2 regions of the Streptomyces sp. NPDC005805 genome follow, and region 2 is predicted to be linked to the other one. Evidence: riboswitches for the same ligand, from Rfam matches in the RefSeq annotation. Region 2 holds a riboswitch; the other holds the start of a gene.
The links. Region 2 has a riboswitch for glycine ahead of gcvP (aminomethyl-transferring glycine dehydrogenase). Riboswitches for the same ligand answer to the same signal wherever they lie in the genome.

Region 1 (8,478 bases), on a different contig from region 2:
AGGTGCGGATGAAGGAGCCGATGCCGCCGAAGGTGAACACCGACTCGGTGAGGACCGCGCCGGACAGCAGGCTGCCGGTCAGCAGGCCGACGGCCGTGATCACCGGGAGCATCGCGTTGCGCAGGACGTGCCGGCCGCGGACGACCCGCTTCTCCAGGCCCTTGGACTCGGCGGTACGCACATAGTCCTCGCCGAGGACCTCCAGGACGCTCGCCCGCGTCATGCGCACGATCACCGCGAGCGGGATGGAGGCGAGGGCGACGGCGGGCAGGATCAGGTGCCAGACGGCGTCCCAGCTCGCGTCGAGTTCACCGGTGAGCAGACCGTCGAGCACGGCGAAGCCGGTGACGTCGGTGGCGTCGAGGCCGGTGGAGAGCCTGCCGTAGGTCGGGAACCAGCCCAGCTGGACGGCGAAGACGCCCTTGAGCAGCAGGGCGAGGAAGAAGACCGGGATGCAGATCCCGATGAGCGAACCGGAGACGGAGGCCACGTCGAGCCAGCCGCCGCGGTGCTTGGCCGCCAGGTATCCGAGGGGGATGCCGACGACGACGGCGATCAGGATCGCCATGAGGCTGAGCTCCACGGTGGCCGGGAAGCGCAGCGTGAACTCCTCCCACACCGGCTGCCCGGTCTGGGTGGAGGTGCCGAGGTCCAGCTCGGCGATGCGCTTCAGGAAGCGCCAGTACTGGATGTGGACGGGCTCGTCGAGTCCCAGAGCCCGGTTGATGCGTGCCACTTCGGCTTCGGTCGCCCGCTCGCCCAGGATCGCTGAGGCGGGTCCGCCGGGCAGCCGGTTCAGCCACAGGAAGAGCAGAACCGACAGGCCGAGCAGGGTGGGAATGAGCTGTAGCAGTCTTCTGACGACAAGTCGCAGCACCCCGCATGCCCCTTTCTCACTATGCGTTGATGCAGGACCGCCCGGCCACGGAAGAGCTGTGGCCGGGCGGTACCCGCAGGTGTGCGATTACTTGAAGGAGACCTCGGCGAAGTTCTCCTGCGTCAGCGGGGAGACGTTCGGCGGGTTGACGTTCTTGCCGAAGGCGATGGCCGGCGGGGAGGACGAGACCGGGACGCCCGGGACGTACTCGGCGATGACCTCGTTGGCCTTCTTGTACGCCTCGACGCGGCCGGCCGGGTCGGTCACCTTCGAGGCGGCGTTGACCGCGTCGAAGACCTTCTGGTCCTTGAAGCCCCACTGCTTGTCCGGGCCGCCGAACCAGGTGCCGATGAAGTTGTAGCCGTCGTTGAAGTCACCGGTCCAGCCGAGGAGGTGCAGGGCGCAGGAGCCCGCCTCGGTGGCGTCCAGGTAGTCCGGGGCCCACTTCATGGCCTTCGGCTTGACGGTGATGCCGGCCTTCTCCAGGTCGGCCTTCATCAGCTCGAACATGTCCTGCGGGGCGGGCATGTACGGGCGGGTGACCTCGGTCGGGTAGCAGAACTCGACCGTCAGCTTCTCCTCGCCGGCCTGCTTGAGGAGGTCCTTCGCCTTGTTGGTGTCGAAGGGGTACGTCTTCACCTTGTCGGAGAAGCCGGCGACCGTGTCGGGCATGAACTGGGTCGCGGCCTTGCCGCCCTCGGGAAGCTGCGTCTTGACGACGTTCTCCCGGTCGATCGCGTGCGTGATCGCCTGGCGGACCTCGGGCTTCTTCAGGGCCGGGTTGGCGCCCTGGCTCATGCCGACGTAGAAGATGTTGAAGACGTCACGGGTCGGGACCTCGAAGCCCTCGCCCTCCAGCGTCTTCACATCGGCCGGGGCCACGAGGTCGTAGCCGTCGATGTCACCGGCCTGGAGCGCCTGGCGGCGGCCCTCCTCGGTGTCGATGGTGCGGAAGACGAGGTTCTTCACCTTCGCCTTGTCGCCCCAGTAGTCGTCGAAGCGGGTGAGCGAGACTTCCTTGTTGCCCTTGTTCCACTTCGTGATCTTGTACGGGCCGGTGCCGGCGACCGTGCCGGCCTCCTGGCTGTACTTGGGGTACGTGATCGCGTCGCCCTTGGCGGTCGCGTCCTGCTTCTCGTACTCCTTGAGGGCCTTCGGCGAGTGGATCGCCAGGGCCTGGAGGGAGAAGCCGCCCGGGAGGTTGGCGGAGGGCTCGTTGACCTCGATGACGGCGGTGTTCTCGTCCTTGGCGGTGCAGGACTTGTAGTTCGCCTTGGGCGCCTCGGCGTCCTCGTTCTTCGCGAACCCGCCCATGATGGTCTGCCAGTAGTAGGAGACCGCGCTGGACTGGTAGGTGCCCTTCCAGTTGAACCAGTGGTCGTAGTTCGCGCAGACGGCGTCGGCGTTGAACGCCTCACCGTCGTGGAACTTGACGTTCTGGCGCAGGTTGAAGGTCCACACGGTGCCTTCGGGGTTGCTCGACCACTTCTCGGCCAGGCCGCCGACGAGCTCGCTGCCGCCGGACTCGTGCTCAAGGAGCGCCTCGAACGCCTGGCGGGTGACGCGGAAGGTCTCGCCGTCGCTCGCGAGAGCGGGATCCAGGGAACCGGGGTCACCGGCGCCGGCGAACACGAAGGTGTCCTTCCCGTTCGCCTTGTCACCGTCCTTGTCCCGCTCACTGGCGCAACCGGTCGCGATCAGGCCGACGGCAACCGTCGCCGTGATCGCCCGGATCGCCCCGGACTTGAATATTCGCATGGGTCCACCCCTGGTTCACCATGTGGAGTCTTGACGGCCGAACACTACAGACGGGAACCACCAGGGAGAACAGTCCGGATAGCGGTGATACCTAGTCGAGACCCGGACGCTCAACAAAACGGCGCGATACGGGACATCCGCTCCCGGTCGGTCAACACCCTTGACATAGCGTGACGCAGTTCAGGGGCACCGCGGCCGGGGGTTTTCCGGCCCGGCCGAGGGGGGTCAGCGGTGGCCGGCGGAGCCGGGCTGCGGGTAGCCGTAGCCCGGGGCGGGGGCGGCCGGGGCGGCGGGGCCGTGGGCCTCGCGGTCGTAGAAGGGGCGGGTGTTCGCCCGCATCCAGAGGGTGACGGGGTCGTAGTCGTCGGAGAGGGCGACGGTCGAGACGGGCAGGCCGTCCGGCGCCGCGCCGACCGACTGGCGCATCATGGCGCGCACCGTGTCCACCGCCTGGGGGCCGTTGTCGTAGAGGTCCAGGCCGACGGCGAGGTAGGCCACGCCGACGGCGGGCTGCACCCAGGCGCGGCGCAGCACCCGCACGGCCGGGGTGCGGTGCGCGTTCTGCGCGAGGAGGGCGTAGAACTGGGGGATCTCGATGGTCGGTTCGGACAGGCGCAGCGGGCCCGCGGGCATCCGGTCGAGCCCGGTGGCGATGCGGCGCAGGTCGGGCCAGGGGATGCCGACGCCGCCGCCGGGGGCGTGCGGATTGAGCCAGATCCCGTAGCGCTCGGGGTACAGGGCGCGCGCCGCGTCCCGGCCGGTGACGACGTCGTGGGCGCGGGTCCAGCCGGAGGCGGACAGCTCCTGGGGCGAGGTCGCGCAGGGCACATAGCCGACGCCGTCGACCTCCATGGTCCCGTACTGGGCGTCGGGCGAGCCGGGCTGCCCGTGCCACAGCAGCATCCACAGCCGACTGCCGGCCGGGTCCGCGAGGGCGTGGAGCAGCGCCTCGTACGCGTCGTAGCGCCCGGGCGTCACCTGGCGCAGCATGTGCTCGACCTGTCCGGCCGCCGCGGTGCCTGACGCACTCACCCTGGGTTCCGCCCCTTCATCGATCCGCCGGTCCGCGCCTCGCGGTCCCGCGCCCTCGCCCGCCCTGCCCGACGCGGCCGTGCCGTGGCGCACCGCGTCGAAGCATTTGTTCAGGCCATCAAACCAGCTTAGGCACCGCGGGCGACACAGACCCGGCTTCTCGGGCCTGTCCCGCGGGTGCCGTCCCGGCTCTCCTACGCGGGGTGCCGCTCATAGAAGGGGCGCACCCGCTCCAGCATCCAGTCGCCGACCGGGTCCCGGGTGACGTCGAGGAGGACGAGGTTCACGGGCCAGGGCACGGTGGCCCGGCCGAGGGCGCGGCCGAGGGCGTCGAGCGGGGCGGTGCGGTCGGTCTCGCCCCAGGCGGCGAGCTGGACGCCGACGAAAAGGGTCGGCGCGTCGCCCTCGATCGAGGCGAGCGCGCGGCGGCCGCTGAGGACGACACCGGACGCCTCGAACTCGCCCGCCGCGGCGGCGAGGAAGTCGACGGGCTCCTCCTGCCAGTCCGGCTCGAAGAGGCGGACCCGGCCGCCGGTGCCGGTGTCGTCGAGCGCGGTGTGCCCGTCCCGGCACAACGCGGCCACGGCGGGCGGCGGGAGGGGGACGCCGACGGCGCCGCCGGGGTTCACGGCGATGCCGAGCTGCGGGGGCAGGCCGCGGGCGAAGTCGCGGGCGGGGGCGACGGTGAACGGCATGTGCGCGCCGACGATGGCCAGGAACTGCTGCTCGGAGCTGAAGACGGGGACGTACGCGGCGCCGTCGATCTCCGTGGTCGGCAGGTCGAGATGGGGGCTGGCGGGGCCGCCGCCGTTGGGGAGCGGCACCCATATGAGGCTGCGGCCGAGGACCTCGACTATGCGGGCGCCGGCGGCGGGATTGCCGAGGGAGGCGGCGAGGGTCTCCTCCAGCTCGTTGCCGGGCCAGCCGTGGTGCGGGTTGTCCATCTGCTCGTCCTGCTCGTCTCTCGGTCCTGCTCGTCCGCGTCCGGGGCGCTTCGTCCGCGTCCGGCTCGTTGTTCGTCCGGCCCGCTTCGTCCGCGTCCGACTCGTTTTCGTCCGGGCCGCTTCGTCCGGGCGGTCCGCTGTCCGGCTTGTCGTCCGCGTCCGGGTCATCTTCGTCGTCGCGACGCCCACTCCGCGCGGAGTGGGCACGGTCCGCGCGGAGTTTATCGGGGGCGCGCCGACGCCGGGGCCTGCCCGGCCCACGCCTGTCGCCGGTTCCCGGCGACAGGACGCCCCGGGGGCAGCGGGCGGGAACGAGCGGGCGACGGGCCGGGCCAGGCTCGGGAGCGCGCCTCAGGCCGCCGGGGCCGGAGGCGTGACCGGGGCCTGGGCCGGCGTCGGAGCGGGAGCCGGCCCGGTCACCGGGGCGGGCGCGGTCACCGGGGCGGGCGCGGTCACCGGGGCGGCCGGCGCTTCCGGCGCGGGCGCGCCCGCCGTGAAGGTCAGCGCGCGCAGCGCCGACGCCGCCGCCCGGTCCAGCAGAATCACCGAGGCGCAGCCCGCGGGCCCCCGCCCGGCCTCCGCGTCGGCGATCAGCCGGCCCACCGCCCGCCGGTGCCGGGCGAAGGCGTACCCGGAGACGCCCCGGCCGCGTTCGCGCTGGCCGTCGCGGGCGACGCGGGGCGGCACGTCGAGGAGGACCAGGTGCAGGGCCCGCCCCCGTCCGGCGGCCTCCCGGGTCAGCCATCGGCGCACCCACGCCTGGGTGCCGCAGTCGTGGACGACCACGCTCTCCCCGGAGCGCAGGGCGCGCAGCAGCCCGGCGTAGTGCGCGAGGCGGACGAGCGGGCGGTAGACCGCGTACGGCAGGCTCCGGGGCATCCGCGCGTCCCAGCGGTCGCGGGTGTCCTGGGAGTCGATCGCCCGGCCGGGCGCGGTCCGCCCGATGAGCGTCGACTTGCCGCTGCCGGGCAGGCCGGAGACGACGACGAGGTCCCCCGCGGCGAACTCCAGGACGCGCGGGCCGCGGCCCGACCGCTCCCGCAGGTCGCGCAGGACGGGTGCGCGCACCCCGGCCGCTCCGGGCACGGTCAGGTCCCGGCGGCCCGTCGGCACCCCCGCGGCCGCGGCGTATGCACGGGACTGCTGCAACGTCATCACCCTCCCCCTCATCCGGGTCGTGACACCCCTGCCCAACAGCTTGCTCACGCAGTGTAAAGAACTGGTAATGCGATTCCGCCGGTTTCGCCACGGTGCGCCGCATCCGCGCCCCCGGGAAGCTCCCGGGAAGCCCCCGGAGCGCCGACCGGGCATCCCGGGCAGGATCCGTCGCACCGCACGCCCCCACTCTTCCCCGATGCGTGCAATGATGTGCGCGCCAACTGCATACCGGCCGCTTGAATCCGCGCGGGAGAGTCCCGGCCATCTGTGCCCGGGCGCCGAAGGAGCAAGTTCCTCCCTTGAATCTCTCAGGCCCCGTACCGCGTGCGATGAGGCAGATCTGAAAAGCGGGCCGCGTCGGCGGCTCCACCCAAGGTGCAAGTCACGACCGCCCGGACACGGACGACCATCCGTACGCGGGGTCGCGGCGAACCTCTCAGGTTCCGATGACAGATGGGGAGGATCGTCCTCGCCGTCATGCCCTGGGAGCTTCACCTATGAGCACTTCGCCTCGCCGCACCGCGCTCGATGCCCTGCATCGCTCGCTCGGCGCGACCATGACCGACTTCGCCGGCTGGGACATGCCGCTGCGCTACGCCAGCGAGCGGGACGAGCACACCGCTGTGCGTACCAGGGCCGGCCTCTTCGACCTCTCCCACATGGGCGAGATCACCGTCTCGGGCCCCCGGGCCGTGGATCTGCTGGACTTCGCCCTGGTCGGCAACATCTCCACCGTGGGCCCCGGCCGCGCCCGCTACACGATGATCTGCCGTGAGGACGGCGGCATCGTCGACGACCTGATCGTCTACCGCACCGGCGAGACCGAGTACATGGTCGTCGCCAACGCGGGCAACGCCCAGATCGTGCTGGACGCCCTGACCGAGCGCGCCGCCGGTTTCGACGCGGTGGTCCGCGACGACCGGGACGCCTACGCGCTCCTCGCGATCCAGGGCCCCGAGTCCCCCGGCATCCTGGCCTCCCTCACCGACGCCGACCTGGACGGCCTGAAGTACTACGCGGGCCTGCCGGGCACGGTCGCCGGCGTCCCGGCGATGATCGCCCGGACCGGCTACACCGGCGAGGACGGCTTCGAGCTCTTCGTCGACCCGCAGCACGCCGAGAAGCTGTGGCAGGCCCTCACCGAGGCCGGCCGGGACGCGGGCCTGATCCCCTGCGGCCTCTCCTGCCGCGACACCCTGCGCCTGGAGGCGGGCATGCCGCTGTACGGGCACGAGCTGACCACCGCGCTGACGCCGTTCGACGCCGGTCTCGGCCGGGTCGTGAAGTTCGAGAAGCCGGGCGACTTCGTGGGCCGCGCGGCCCTGGAGAAGGCCGCCGAGCGGGCCGAGGCCGCGCCGCCGCGCAAGCTGGTCGGACTGGTCGCCCAGGGCCGCCGGGTGCCGCGCGCCGGGATGTCCGTCGTCGCGGGCGGCGAGGTGGTCGGCGAGGTCACCTCCGGCGCCCCGAGCCCCACCCTGGGCAAGCCGATCGCCATGGCGTACGTGGACGCCGCGCACGCCGGACCGGGCACCGGGGGCGTGGGCGTCGACATCCGCGGTACCCATGAGCCGTACGAGGTCGTGGCGCTGCCGTTCTACAAGCGCCGGAAGTGACCGCCGCCGCGCGTGCCGGACAGGACCGGTACGCGCCCGACGTGATCGCCCGCACTCCCCTCCCGTTCACCACCACTCCCCCGCGTACAGGAGAATTCTGGTCATGAGCAACCCCCAGCAGCTTCGCTTCAGCAAGGAGCACGAGTGGCTGTCGGCCGCCGAGGACGGCGTGTCGACGGTCGGCATCACCGAGTTCGCGGCCAACGCGCTCGGGGACGTCGTCTACGCGCAGCTCCCGGAGGTCGGTGACACGGTGACCGCGGGCGAGACCTGCGGTGAGCTGGAGTCGACCAAGTCGGTCAGCGATCTGTACTCCCCCGTGTCGGGCGAGGTCGTCGAGGCGAACCAGGCCGTGGTGGACGACCCGTCCCTGGTGAACACCGCCCCGTTCGAGGGCGGGTGGCTCTTCAAGGTGCGCGTCAGCGAGGAGCCGAAGGACCTGCTCTCCGCGGACGAGTACACCGAGTTCTCCGGCAACTGAGGATCTTCCCTATGTCGCTTCTGAACACCCCTCTCCACGAGCTGGACCCGGACGTCGCCGCCGCCGTCGACGCCGAGCTCCACCGTCAGCAGTCCACCCTCGAGATGATCGCCTCGGAGAACTTCGCTCCGGTCGCGGTCATGGAGGCGCAGGGCTCCGTCCTCACCAACAAGTACGCCGAGGGCTACCCGGGCCGCCGCTACTACGGCGGCTGCGAGCACGTCGACGTGGTCGAGCAGATCGCGATCGACCGCATCAAGGAGCTTTTCGGCGCCGAGCACGCGAACGTGCAGCCCCACTCGGGCGCGCAGGCCAACGCGGCCGCCATGTTCGCGCTGCTGAAGCCGGGCGACACGATCATGGGCCTGAACCTGGCCCACGGCGGTCACCTGACCCACGGAATGAAGATCAACTTCTCGGGCAAGCTCTACAACGTGGTCGCGTACCACGTGGACGACGCCACCGGCCAGGTCGACATGGCCGAGGTCGAGCGGCTCGCCAAGGAGTCCAAGCCGAAGCTGATCGTCGCCGGCTGGTCCGCGTACCCGCGGCAGCTGGACTTCGCCGCCTTCCGCCGGATCGCGGACGAGGTCGGCGCGTACCTGATGGTCGACA
Region 2 (8,478 bases):
CGGCAGGATGCCCGCGGAACCCCACGGCGCGGCCGAGATCGGCCCGACACCGGTCTCGGGGCCGGCCGTCGGCTGGAGCGGGTGGTTCGGCAGGTACGGCGCCAGGTGGGCGCGGACGCCGACCGGGCCGACGCCGGGGCCGCCGCCGCCGTGCGGGATGCAGAAGGTCTTGTGCAGGTTCAGGTGGGAGACGTCGCCGCCGAACCGGCCCGGCTTGGCGAGGCCGACCAGCGCGTTGAGGTTGGCGCCGTCCACGTAGACCTGGCCGCCGGCGTCGTGCACCTGGGCGCAGATGTCGGCGACGTGCTCCTCGAACACGCCGTGCGTGGACGGGTAGGTGATCATCAGCACGGACAGCTCGTCGCGGTACTGCCCGATCTTGGCCCGCAGGTCCTCGACGTCGATCTCGCCGTCGTCGGAGGTCTTGACGACCACGACCTTCATCCCGGCCATCACGGCGCTGGCCGCGTTGGTGCCGTGCGCGGAGGACGGGATCAGACAGACCGTGCGCTGCTCGTCGCCGTTGGCCCGGTGGTAGGCGCGGACCGCGAGCAGACCGGCCAGCTCGCCCTGGGAGCCGGCGTTCGGCTGGATGGAGACCTTGTCGTAGCCGGTGACCTCGGCGAGACGCTCCTCCAGCTCGGTGATGAGGGTGAGGTAGCCGCCCGCCTGCTCGACCGGGGCGAAGGGGTGCATCTGGCCGAACTCGGGCCAGGTGACCGGCTCCATCTCGGTGGTCGCGTTCAGCTTCATGGTGCAGGAGCCGAGCGGGATCATGCCCCGGTCCAGCGCGTAGTCCCGGTCGGCGAGGCGGCGCAGGTAGCGCAGCATCGCGGTCTCGGAGCGGTACTGGTGGAAGACCGGGTGCGTCAGGTACTCGTCGGTGCGCCGCAGGGACGCGGGCAGCGCGTCCGTTCCGGCGGCGTCCAGTGCCTCCGCGTCGGCCTCGACGCCGAAGGCGGCCCACACGGCGGCGAGCTGCGCCCGGCCGGTGGTCTCGTCGCAGGCGGCGGAGACCTGGTCGGCGTCGACCCGGCGCAGGTTGACGCCGTTCTCGCGGGCGGCGGCGACCACGTCGTCGGCCCGGCCCGGCACCCGCAGGGTGATCGTGTCGAAGAAGCTGTCGTGGACGACCTCGACACCGCCCGCCCGCAGGCCGTCCGCGAGGAGGGTCGCGTAGCGGTGGGTGCGCTCGGCGACGGCCCGCAGGCCCTCCGGGCCGTGGTAGACCGCGTACATGCCGGCCATCACGGCGAGCAGGACCTGCGCGGTGCAGATGTTGCTGGTGGCCTTCTCGCGGCGGATGTGCTGCTCACGGGTCTGGAGCGCGAGGCGGTACGCCTTGTTGCCGTCCGCGTCCACGGAGACGCCGACCAGGCGGCCGGGCAGGGAGCGGGCGTAGGTGTCGCGCACCGCCATGTAGCCGGCGTGCGGGCCGCCGAAGCCCATGGGGACGCCGAAGCGCTGGGTGGTGCCGACGGCGATGTCCGCGCCCAGCTCGCCGGGCGAGGTGAGCAGGGTGAGCGCCAGCAGGTCGGCGCCGACGGTGACGATCGCGCCCAGCTCGTGGGCCCGGTCGACGAGCGGCTTGAGGTCCCGCACCGCGCCGGAGGCGCCCGGGTACTGGAGGAGCACGCCGAAGACACCGCGCTCGGCGATCTCGGCGGGGATGCCCTCGGACAGGTCGGCGACGACGACCTCGACCCCGGTGGGCTCGGCGCGCGTCTCGATCACCGCGATCGTCTGCGGCAGGGTGTCGGCGTCGACGAGGAAGACGCCCTTCTTGACCTTGCCCACGCGCCGGGCGAGCGCCATGGCCTCGGCGGCGGCGGTGCCCTCGTCCAGCAGGGAGGCGCCGGAGGTCGGCAGCCCGGTGAGGTCGGCGACCACGGTCTGGAAGTTGAGCAGCGCCTCCAGCCGGCCCTGCGAGATCTCCGGCTGGTACGGCGTGTACGCGGTGTACCAGGCGGGGTTCTCCATGACGTTCCGCAGGATGACCGGCGGGGTGAAGGTGCCGTAGTAGCCGAGGCCGATCATGGGCGCGAGGACGCGGTTGCGCTCGGCGAGGTCGCGCAGCTCGGCGAGGACCTCGGCCTCGGTGCGCGCCTCGGGCAGGTTCAGCGCCTCGGCGCTCTTGATCACGTCCGGGACCGCGGCGCCGGTCAGCTCGTCGAGGGAGCCGAAGCCCACCTGCGCCAGCATCTTGGCCTGCGCGGCGGCGTCGGGCCCGATGTGGCGCCGCTCGAACGGGGTACCGCGCTCGAGCTCCGACAGCGGGATGCGGTTGACGGTCATGTGGGAGGCCTCCTGGTCCGTAACGACCTGCGAGGGGCATCACGACGCGGATGCCCGGACGGCCTCCCCCTCTGTCATCTCGACCTGAGAGCTTCACCGGGGCACGCGGAACGTGCTCCGGCTTTCACCGTCGGTGAGAGCGGATGCCGTCCGACGCCCGCTCTGCTTTCCAGAGTGACCTCGTCCGCGCGGTACAGGGGCCTGAGAGATTCCGGGGAGGATTTGCTCCTTCGGCGCCGCCGGCGGGGTTTCACCGGTGGACTCTCCCGCGCGGGGTCAACAGCCGCTGCCAGGGTACCAGCGCCGCCCGCGGGTCCCCCGAGTGGCCGACACCCGGGATGTGGCCTTTCGTAGTGACAGGAGAGCAGCTGCGACCACTGGAGGGACCGTGCAGACCGACATCGATCCGCGCAGCCTGATCGGCCGCAAGGCGTTCGACCGCGACGGCAACAAGATCGGCACCGTCGACGAGGTGTACCTGGACGACGCCACCGGCGTCCCTGAGTGGGCCGCCGTCCGTACGGGCCTCTTCAGCAGGGACGCGTTCGTCCCCCTGGAACCGAGCGAGATCGTGGACAACGCGCTCCATGTCCCCTTCGAGCGCTCCCTGATCAAGGACGCCCCGGACTTCGGGGTGGGGCGGCATCTCTCCCCCGAGCAGGAGCTCCAGCTCTACCACCACTACGGTCTGGATCTGGCCGCCCCGCCGCCCGCGCCCGCCTCGGGTGACAGGTCGTTCGGCCGGGTCGCCGGCCAGGAGGACTGACCCGCCGCGGCGGACCGCTCCGGCCCGTCCGCGCCCACCAGCGGCAGCGGTTCGGACGGGCTCAGATCCTCGTCGTCCACCCGGAAGGTGCGCACCCTGCCGGGCGGCGAGCCGGGCTGTTCGAAGCGGACGGTGACCCGGCCCACGCCGCTCCCCTGCACCCAGCCGGGCCCGTACACGGCGTGCCGGACGTCCTGCCCGGCCGACCAGCGGCGTGCGGGGTGCGGTTCCGCGGCGGCCTCCGCCCGGGGCCCCGGCTCCTCGGCGTCCGCCGCGGCCGCCTCCGCCTCTCCCGCCGGCTCCGGTGCGGCGGGATCGCCGGCCGCGGCGGCGGTGGCCGCCTGGGCGAACAGGTCCTCCTGGGTGTAGTCGGCGAGACCCGAGACCCCGACGCCGAGCAGCCGCACCCCGCCCGTGGTGTCCACCGACTCCAGCAGCCGCCCGGCCGCCTCCCGTACCACGGCGGGGTCGTCGGTCGGGCCGCGCAGGGTCTCTGAGCGGGTCAGGGTGGAGAAGTCGTAGCGGCGGACCTTGAGCACGATGGTGCGCCCGGAGTGGCCGCCCGCCCGCAGCCGCCGGACGCACCGCTCGGCGAGCCGGTCGACCTCCGTGCGCACCCGCACCCGGTCGTGGAGATCGGTGTCGAAGGTGTCCTCCACGGAGACCGACTTGGCGTCCCGTTCGGCGACCACGGGACGGTCGTCGTGCCCGAGGGCCATCCGGTACAGCGCGGTCCCGTGCGCCCGGCCGAGCAGCCGCACGAGCTCGTCCTCACCGGCCTCGGCGAGGTGCGCCACGGTCGTCATCCCGGCCCGCCGCAGATGCTCCCCGGTGGCCGGGCCGACCCCGGGCAGCACCCGGACGCTCATCGGCGCGAGGCGGTCCCGTTCGGTACCGGGCTCCATCAACACCAGCCCGTCGGGCTTGGCCTGCTCGGAGGCGATCTTGGCGAGCATCTTGGACCCGGCCAGCCCGACCGAGCCGGTCAGTCCGGTGGCCGTGCGGATGTCCTCGCGCAGCCGGACGCCCGCCGCGCGTGCGGCGGCCGAGGTGGCGGGCGTGCCCCCGGCCTCCAGGTCGACGAAGGCCTCGTCGAGGCTGAGCGGCTCGACCAGCGGCGACAGCCGCCCGAGGAGTTCCATCACCCGGTCGCTGACCGCGCGGTACAGGGTGAAGCGGGGGACGAGGTAGGCCGCGTTCGGCGCGAGGCGCCGGGCCTGGGCCATCGGCATCGCCGAGTGCACCCCGAAGCGCCGCGCCTCGTACGACGCGGTGGCGACCACACCCCGCGGGCCGAGGCCCCCGACGACCACGGCCTTGCCGCGCAACGAGGGCTTCGCCGCCTGCTCGGCTGCGGCGTAGAAGGCATCCATGTCCAGATGCAGGATCGTCGGCGCGGACCTCACACCACCGATGCTGCACCACACCACTGACAACGGCGCCGCACGCCGCCCCGGCGCGCTCCACGCGGAACGCGCCGGGGGCGGCGGGGCGGTGTCAGACGGCGCGGTCGCGCCGGCGCCGGGCCAGTTCGTCCGAGGGGTTGTTCCCGACCAGGGTCTCGCCGGTGTCCACGCGCTCGCCGTGGAGCTGCGAGAGGGCCGTCTCCACGTCCTGCCAGACGACGCCCACGGCGATCCCGAAGACCCCCTGGCCGCCCTGGAGGAGGCCCACGACCTCGTCGGGCGAGGAGCACTCGTAGACCGTGGCGCCGTCGCTCATCAGCGTCATGCGCTCCAGGTCCCGGAAGCCGCGCTGCTGAAGATGCTGCACCGCCGCGCGGATGTTCTGGAGGGCGACGCCCGTGTCCAGGAACCGCTTGACGATCTTCAGGACGACGACGTCCCGGAAGCTGTAGAGCCGCTGTGTGCCCGAGCCGTAGGCGGCCCGCACGCTGGGCTCGACCAGCCCCGTGCGCGCCCAGTAGTCGAGCTGCCGGTAGGTGATGCCCGCCGCCGCGCACGCGGTCGGACCCCGGTAACCGATGGTGTCCGTCGACGTGGCGGCCGTGCCGCTGTGCAGCGGATACGGCCCGCCTTCCACCGGACTGATCCCGGGGCCGCCCCCAGCCGTACTGTCGCCGCTGCTTCTCACGCCGACCTCCGTCCTTGACCTGCCACCTCGAAGGTAGGGAGTCACCAGGGGCGCGTCAACGATCGCCACACTCGGCACGCCGAGTGATAATCACCCTGAGGGTGGTTTCTCGTGCCCTGTTGCCGGGTAAAGCTAACCGAATGCGCTGAACACGACACGCGATCATCACTGCCTGTCGACGTTACCCACCGTTACCCGCCGTCACCGTCACGGTTGGTGATCACATCCCGCCGGAGGGGCCCGCCGACGCACCGGTAGGACCGGTGCGGGAGACGGTCACTGGTTGCTGCTGCCGAAGTCCTCGGGGGAGATCTGGTCGAGGAACTCGCGGAACTTCTCCACCTCGTCCTCCTGCTCGTCGGGGATCGCGATCCCCGCGTCGTCCAGCACACCGTCACTGCCGTAGATCGGCGTCCCGGTGCGCAGGGCCAGAGCTATGGCGTCCGACGGGCGGGCACTGACCTCGACCCCGCTCGCGAAGACCAGCTCGGCGTAAAAGACACCCTCGCGCAGGTCCGTAATGCGGACCTCGGTGAGCTCCTGGCCCACGGCCTCCAGGACGTCCTTGAAGAGGTCGTGCGTCAGCGGCCTGGCAGGGGCCATGCCCTGCTGGGCGAAGGCGATCGCGGTCGCCTCACCGGGACCGATCCAGATGGGGAGGTACCGGTCGCCTCCCACTTCGCGCAGGAGAACGATCGGCTGGTTCGAGGGCATTTCGACCCGGACACCCACAACGTCGAGCTCGTTCACACAGCAACCCTAGGACGTGCGCGAGGTGTTTGGGTAGTCGGGCCGGGCCCGGTCAGGTCGAACGGGTCCCCAGAGCGCTTCTCACCAGGGCCGCGTGCAGCCGCACGGACAGCGCCGCCAGCTCCTTGGTGGTGGCCTCGGCATGGGCCCGGGTCTGCGGATTGCGGTGCCGGCGCAGGGGGGCGACGACCTGTTCCACCAGGCCCGCGTCCCGTTCGGCGGAGGCCCGCATGGCGCGCAGATGCCGCGGCTCCAGCCCGAACCGCCCGAGATCCGCGACCAGCCGGGCGACGGTGATCGCCTCGGTGTCGTAGGAACCCTGCTCATCGGGCGTGACCAGGCCGTACGCCTCCCACTCGGCCAGCTCGCCCTCGGTGATCTCGGCGGCCGCCAGCAGCTCGGCACGGCCCAGCCTGCGGACCGTGGGCTCCTCCGCCCCCGGCTCCCAGCCGCCCTCGGTGCCGTCGCCCGGGGAGCCCTGCGCGGGAAGCTGGACCTGCTCGCCCCGCTCCAGGGCGTCGAGCTGCTCCCGGATGACCCGCAGGGGAAGGTAGTGGTCCCGCTGCATCCGCAGCACGAGCGCCAGGCGCTCCACGTCCTGCGGACTGAACTTCCGGTACCCGGACGGCGACCGGCTGGGCTCGACGAGCCCCTCGGCCTCCAGGAACCGGATCTTGGAGATGGTCACCTCCGGGAACTCGTCCCGCAGGCGTGTCAGCACCGCTCCGATGCTCATCGGCCGGTCGCCCGGTCCGGCGGTGCCGTGACCGGCACCGCCCGTCGGTGTGCGCAACATGGAACCTTCCCCTGGGGTCCCCCCGGGCATCGCCCGGGGGCGGGTCAGACGCCCCGCTGGCTCGCGTAGAACACCAGCCGGTACTTGCCGATCTGGACCTCGTCGCCGTTCGCGAGGACCACCGAGTCGATCCGCTCACGGTTGACGTAGGTGCCGTTGAGGCTGCCGACGTCGGAGACGGTGAAGCTGCCGTCCTGGCCGCGCCGGAACTCCACATGGCGGCGGGAGACGGTCACGTCGTCCAGGAAGATGTCGCTCTGCGGATGGCGCCCGGCCGTGGTCAGCTCGCCGTCGAGGAGGAAGCGGCTGCCCGAGTTGGGGCCGCGGCGCACCACGAGGAGAGCGGAGCCGAGCGGCAGCGCGTCCACCGCGGCCTGGGCCTCCGGGGACAGCGAGGGAAGGGCGGTCTGGCCCGTCACCTCGGAGTCGTACGCCTCGATGCCGGAGATGGAGATCGTCGAGGTGGTCTCCGAGGCGCGCTCGGCGGGAGCACCGCCGCGCAGCGGCGCACCGCAGTTGGAGCAGAACCGGCCGGCCTCGGTGTTCCGGTGGCCGCACCTCGTACAAACCGGCAAGCCCGCCATGGACGGATCCTCCTGCCGCGGCTGGCCCGCGTGCGGGTTGGTCGCATACGGGTCCTGGGCAAACCCTCCACCCGTACTTGATGGTTCCCCGAAACCTATGCGGCCGGCACCGGCAGGGTCAACAGCCGACGCGCCCGGTCCGCCCGAATTGTCGCCACCGGCGACCTCGTCGCGGAACAGCGGGCGCTCGCCGCCCTGCTCCTCGTTCTGACCGTGACGCGGAGCGCGGTGGCGGGCGTTGCCCTCCTCGCGCGCGCTCTTGCCGAACAACTTCCCAAACAACTTCACGGGCGTTTCCCCTTGACCGAAATAGACCCGCCCGTGGGGCAGGACGACCCATCCACGAACACACCTGCCGACCCGGACACCCTCACAACGTCCGTGACCACCTGACAGTTTCCACCACGCACCGCCAATCCCGTGCGCCGCCCCCCTGCACTCTCCTGCCCTGGCCCGGCAGCCCCCATGTCCCCCCGCTTCACCTCGATGACGACCGAGCGTAGTCAGGCCGCTCCGCCGGTCGCAAGGCGTCGACAATGATCTTCTCCGAACGAGCCACAGTAGCCGTGGCCTGCTCCTTCTCCAACGTCTGCACGACACCGCCCGGGATGTTCAGCGCCGGCTCCAGGTCCTGCGGCTTCCCGATGACCTTGAACGTGTACGGCGCGGAGATCCGCTTGCCGTCCACCTCCACCTCGCCCGCGCTGCCCGAGAAGTACGTGTCGGCCACCACCCGGATCTCGTTCACCTGGATCGCCTCGGCGCCCGCCGCCCGCAGCTCCTGGATGGTGTCCAGCAGCATGTCCGGCTCGACCGCCGCCGCGGACCCGGCGATGGTGAGCGTGATCCCCGGCCCCTGGGCCGCGACCGTGCCCGCCAGGATGCCGAGCTGCTGCTCCTTCTGGAGCGTCTGCTTGCGCGCCTCCTCGGCCTGGTCCGAGCTGTTCTCCAGCTCGGTGCGCTGCTCCTCCAGACGCTGCTTCTCGTCCTGGAGGCGCTGGGTGCGGTTGTCCAGCTCGTCCAGGATGCGCACCAGGTCCTCCTGCCGGGCGCCGCGCAGCGCGCTCTCCTCGCTGTTGGAGCGCACCTGGATCGCCAGGCCGAGCCCCAGCACGAACAGCAGCAGCGCCACGATGAGTTGGGCCCGGGTCACCCTCGGCGGCCACAGGGCCGCGCCCAGGCGCTGCCGGCCG

Region 1: another riboswitch for glycine. It lies ahead of gcvT (glycine cleavage system aminomethyltransferase GcvT); the one in region 2 lies ahead of gcvP (aminomethyl-transferring glycine dehydrogenase).

What each region holds. Positions count from the first base shown of each region.
Region 1 covers NZ_JBEXXN010000020.1:81,311-89,788, reverse strand. The annotation lists gene ABZ457_RS14190 (ABC transporter permease) at 1-877, opposite strand, end outside; gene ABZ457_RS14185 (ABC transporter substrate-binding protein) at 965-2,635, opposite strand; gene ABZ457_RS14180 (enhanced serine sensitivity protein SseB C-terminal domain-containing protein) at 2,861-3,667, opposite strand; gene ABZ457_RS14175 (enhanced serine sensitivity protein SseB) at 3,862-4,611, opposite strand; partial or broken gene ABZ457_RS14170 (AAA family ATPase) at 5,107-5,766, opposite strand; glycine riboswitch at 6,007-6,102, shown strand; gene gcvT (glycine cleavage system aminomethyltransferase GcvT) at 6,267-7,382, shown strand; gene gcvH (glycine cleavage system protein GcvH) at 7,486-7,863, shown strand; gene glyA (serine hydroxymethyltransferase) at 7,875-8,478, shown strand, end outside.
Region 2 covers NZ_JBEXXN010000079.1:4,915-13,392, reverse strand. The annotation lists gene gcvP (aminomethyl-transferring glycine dehydrogenase) at 1-2,295, opposite strand, end outside; glycine riboswitch at 2,475-2,574, opposite strand; gene ABZ457_RS28790 (PRC-barrel domain-containing protein) at 2,684-3,061, shown strand; gene ABZ457_RS28785 (DNA polymerase IV) at 2,977-4,467, opposite strand; gene ABZ457_RS28780 (MerR family transcriptional regulator) at 4,559-5,104, opposite strand; gene ABZ457_RS28775 (bifunctional nuclease family protein) at 5,432-5,905, opposite strand; gene ABZ457_RS28770 (MerR family transcriptional regulator) at 5,958-6,701, opposite strand; gene ABZ457_RS28765 (FHA domain-containing protein) at 6,746-7,702, opposite strand; gene ABZ457_RS28760 (DUF881 domain-containing protein) at 7,764-8,478, opposite strand, start outside.